2 regions of the Pseudomonas sp. AC211 genome follow, and region 2 is predicted to be linked to the other one. Evidence: predicted binding sites of a transcription regulator. Region 2 holds the regulator's gene; the other holds the start of a gene.
The links. Region 2 encodes FliA, which starts transcription of late flagellar genes. Its sites were predicted from a motif close to CTAAAGTTTNNNNNNNNNNNGCCGNTAA; they were not measured.
Positions count from the first base shown of each region.

Region 1: motA (flagellar motor stator protein MotA) is a predicted target of FliA. The motif match lies at 1,358-1,385, and genes of this name have one in related genera.

Region 1 is NZ_OZ409830.1:4,578,590-4,580,791, forward strand. It holds gene motB (flagellar motor protein MotB) at 1-435, opposite strand, end outside; gene motA (flagellar motor stator protein MotA) at 439-1,290, opposite strand; gene ACZZZP_RS21610 (HDOD domain-containing protein) at 1,422-2,202, shown strand, end outside.
Region 2 is NZ_OZ409830.1:1,500,766-1,502,967, forward strand. It holds gene fleN (flagellar synthesis regulator FleN) at 1-788, shown strand, start outside; gene fliA (RNA polymerase sigma factor FliA) at 785-1,531, shown strand; gene ACZZZP_RS07330 (chemotaxis response regulator CheY) at 1,616-1,990, shown strand; gene ACZZZP_RS07335 (protein phosphatase CheZ) at 2,010-2,202, shown strand, end outside.

The DNA.
Region 1 (2,202 bases), 3.1 Mb from region 2:
CTGCGGGTTCTCGTTAACCTTGTTTTGCAGCTCTTGCAGCAGCAGTTCCAGGCGCTCTTTTTCCAGTTTTTCGGCGATGTTTTCCGCTTGCGTTTCGCTCGGAGAAATATCGCTTTCGGTATCGGACGCGGTGTCGGTGGCGGCCTTGGCGTCTTTCACGTCGGGATTGAGCGTTTTGTCCGGCGCTGGCGTCGGCGTGCCACCCAGGTCAATCACATAGGGGCTGGCGCTTTCACTGAAACCTACGGGGTCCTGGAAATAACCGGAGATGGCTTTCTTCTGCTCCGGCGTGGCAGAGGACATCAGCCACAGCACCAGGAAGAACGCCATCATGGCAACGGCGAAGTCCGCGAAGGCAATTTTCCATGCGCCACCGTGGTGGCCGGCGGCAAATTTCTTGACGCGTTTAACGATGATGGGTTGGTTGTTGTCCATCTATCAGCGACCGCGAATCGCTTGTTCCAGCTCGCTGAAACTGGGTCGATGCGCCGGGAACAACACTTTACGGCCGAACTCCACCGCCAGCGACGGCGGCATGCCCGAGGCCGATGCAACCAACGAAGCCTTGATGGCTTCGTACACGTTCAGCTCTTCCTTGGCATCGTGCTCAAGGCAAGTGGCCAAGGGTCCGAAGAAGCCATACGCGGCGAGAATACCGAGGAACGTACCCACCAGCGCCGCGCCCACGTGTTGGCCCAAGGCCGATTGCTCAACCTGCCCCAACAGGGCCATGGTCACCACGATACCGAGTACCGCTGCCACGATACCGAAACCGGGCAAGCCGTCGGCGATGCGGGTTACGGCGTGGGAGTTGTGTTCGAGTTCTTCTTTAAGGCTGCCCAATTCCATGTCGAACAGGCCTTCGAGTTCATGCGGGGCCATGTTGCCGGACGACATGATGCGCAAGTAGTCGCAGACAAAAGCGGTCATGCCGGCGTCTTTGAGCAGGCCTGGGTATTTGCTGAAAATAGCGCTGGCGGCGGGGTCTTCAACGTCGGCCTCGATGGCCATCATGCCCTCGCGGCGACTCTTGTTGAGGATCTCGTAAAGCATGCTCAACACTTCCAGATAGAAAGCGTGAGTAAAACGGTTGCCGAACATTTTCAGTGCTTTTTTGAACACTGACATGAAGGTGCTGCCGGGGTTGGCTTGCAGAAACGCACCCAATGCCGCACCACCGATAATCATCACCTCGAAGGGCTGAATAAGCGCCGCGATTTTACCGTGGGATAAAACGTACCCGCCCAGTACCGACGCGAACACAACGATGATGCCGATGATTTTTGCCATATAAGGATTACTTAGAAAGTCAGGAAGACGCAGCCAATGAGAGGGGCATAAAAATCACCCCTTCTAATTATCGGAACTTATACGCCAGACTATAGCCAGTTAAGGTTAAAAGCCAATGGGCTCACAACAACATGCCGACCTTGCCACCCGTACCATCAAGCCTGAAAACCTGGCTTAAGCACCTCGACAGTGTTCGTCTGCCAATACTGGCGACGACCCACGAACGGGTTCGGCGTTCCCTGCTTAATAGCAGCAGTTCGTTGCGCGATGTCGCCAATGTGATCGAAGCGAGCCCCTCGCTTGCCCTGTTGGTTTTGCGTGAAGCCAACCGAAGCAACAACAGCTTGAGCGAGCCGGCGGAGAGTCTCGAAATCGCCATCACGCGCCTGGGTTTGAAGCGCACCGAAGACCTTCTAAATATGTTGCCCGTGATTGCCGAGGAAAAAATCCCCAAGGCACTCCGGCAAATCCAGCTCATCAGTCAGCACGCCTCGCAGCAGGCCAGCGGTTTGTTTGCCAATCGCCTGGCGCGGCTGTGGCAGGAAATCCACTGGAGCAGCCTGCTCTTTCTGTCGCCACTCTGGCCGTTGGCTGCGGCGCATCCCGAGCTGGTGGATAAATGGGAACAGCGGGTGCTCGGCAAGGGCGAGCCGACCCACAAGGTCGAGCGCGAACTGTTCGGCGTCACGCTACCCACGCTCTGCCTGGCACTTGCTGAGCAGTGGCGCCTGCCGGAATGGATCATCCAAGCGTATCGCCTGCTCGCGACCGATCGCCGCCTGCTGGCGAAAGCGCTTCACATCGCACGTAATAATCAAGAGCCGCTGCATCAGCAACAGTTACTCGACGCCGACCCGGCGCTGTCGCGCTGGCTGACGCACCCGGGCAACACCATTTTATTTGCCAATGCTT
Region 2 (2,202 bases):
AGGGTGGCGTCGGCAAGACCAATGTATCGGTCAATCTTTCCCTGGCCCTGGCTGACCTCGGTCGGCGTGTGATGCTGATGGACGCCGACCTCGGCTTGGCCAACGTCGACGTGCTGTTGGGCCTGTCGGCCAAGCGCACCCTGGCCGACGTCATCAGTGGCGAATGCGAGCTGCGCGACGTGCTGCTGCAAGGGCCGGGCGGCATCCGCATCGTGCCGGCAGCCTCCGGCACGCAAAGCATGGTGCAGCTCACGCCCATGCAACACGCTGGCCTGATTCAGGCGTTCAGCGACATCAGTGACAACCTCGACGTATTGGTGATCGACACCGCCGCCGGTATCGGCGATGCGGTGGTGAGTTTTGTGCGCGCGGCCCAGGAAGTGATTGTGGTGGTGTGCGATGAGCCCACTTCCATCACCGACGCCTACGCCCTGATCAAACTGCTGAACCGCGACCACGGCATGAGCCGTTTCCGCGTACTCGCCAATATGGCGCACAGCCCACAGGAAGGTCGCAACCTCTTTGCTAAGCTGACCAAAGTGACTGATCGTTTCCTCGACGTCGCCTTGCAATACGTCGGCGCTGTGCCTTACGACGAGTCGGTACGCAAGGCGGTACAGAAGCAACGCGCAGTTTATGAGGCCTTCCCTCGCTCCAAGTGCGCGCTGGCATTCAAGGCCATCGCGCAGAAGGTCGACACCTGGCCGTTACCAGCCAATCCGCGTGGGCACTTGGAGTTCTTCGTGGAGCGTCTGGTCCAGCAACCGCTTGCTGATACGGCCGTATGACATCAGGCAATGGGCTCCGTATGTATAGCAAGGCACAGGCGCAGGACTCCCAGCACCAGTTGATCGAGCGTTACGCGCCTCTGGTCAAACGCATCGCCTACCACTTGCTGGCACGTTTGCCGGCAAGCGTGCAGGTGGAAGATCTGATCCAGGCCGGCATGATCGGTCTGCTTGAAGCGTCAAAGAAATACGACTCCAGCAAAGGCGCCAGTTTTGAAACTTTCGCCGGCATTCGCATACGTGGATCTATGCTGGATGAGGTACGCAAGGGCGATTGGGCACCGCGTTCGGTGCACCGCAACAGTCGCATGGTCAGTGACGCAATCCGAAAAATTGAAGCCCGAACGGGTAGAGACGCTAAAGATCAAGAAGTTGCGGCCGAACTCCAATTGAGTCTCGAGGATTACTACGGCATTCTTGGCGACACTTTGGGCAGCCGCTTGTTCAGTTTCGACGACCTTCTTCAGGACGGCGAGCACACAGGTCTGCGTGAAGACGCTGGCATTACCCACTTCGAGCCTTCGCGCGATCTGGAAGATGAACGCTTCCAATCGGCATTGGCGGCGGCCATCTCTGGACTGCCTGAACGTGAACAGTTGGTGTTGTCGCTGTATTACGACGAAGAACTGAATCTCAAGGAAATTGGCGAAGTGCTGGGGGTCAGCGAATCGCGGGTCAGCCAGTTGCATAGCCAGTGTGCCGCTCGTTTGCGTGCACGCTTGAGCGAGTGGCGCGCTAGCTGAGCGGCACTGCCAGTTTCTCGATTCAACGCGCATCCAGGTGCTGGGTGCGTTTAGGACTGTACGGAGGTCGACTTGGACAAAAACATGAAAATCCTCATCGTTGACGACTTCTCAACGATGCGACGGATCATCAAGAACCTCTTGCGTGACTTGGGATTCACCAACACCGCTGAGGCTGATGACGGAACCACCGCTTTACCCATGCTGCAAAGCGGCAGCTTCGACTTTCTCGTCACTGACTGGAACATGCCGGGTATGACCGGTATCGACCTGTTGCGTGCGGTTCGCGCCGATGACCGTCTCAAGCACCTGCCGGTGCTGATGGTGACCGCCGAGGCCAAGCGCGATCAGATTATCGAAGCGGCGCAGGCCGGGGTGAATGGCTACGTAGTGAAGCCGTTCACAGCTCAAGTGCTGAAAGAGAAGATCGAAAAAATCTTCGAGCGTGTTAACGGCTGATCCCGGCCGTGGGGGCAATATGGCGCACGACGATCTACCCATGGGCGACCTTGAGTCGTCCCTAAAATCCAATGCCCGCGAGCTCGTTGATAGCCTTGAGAAAGGTAATTTTGGCGAAGCGGTGCAGCTCATTCATGAGCTCAACAAAGTGCGTGATCGTGGTCTTTACCACGAAGTGGGAAAACTGACGCGTGAGCTGCACAACGCCATCG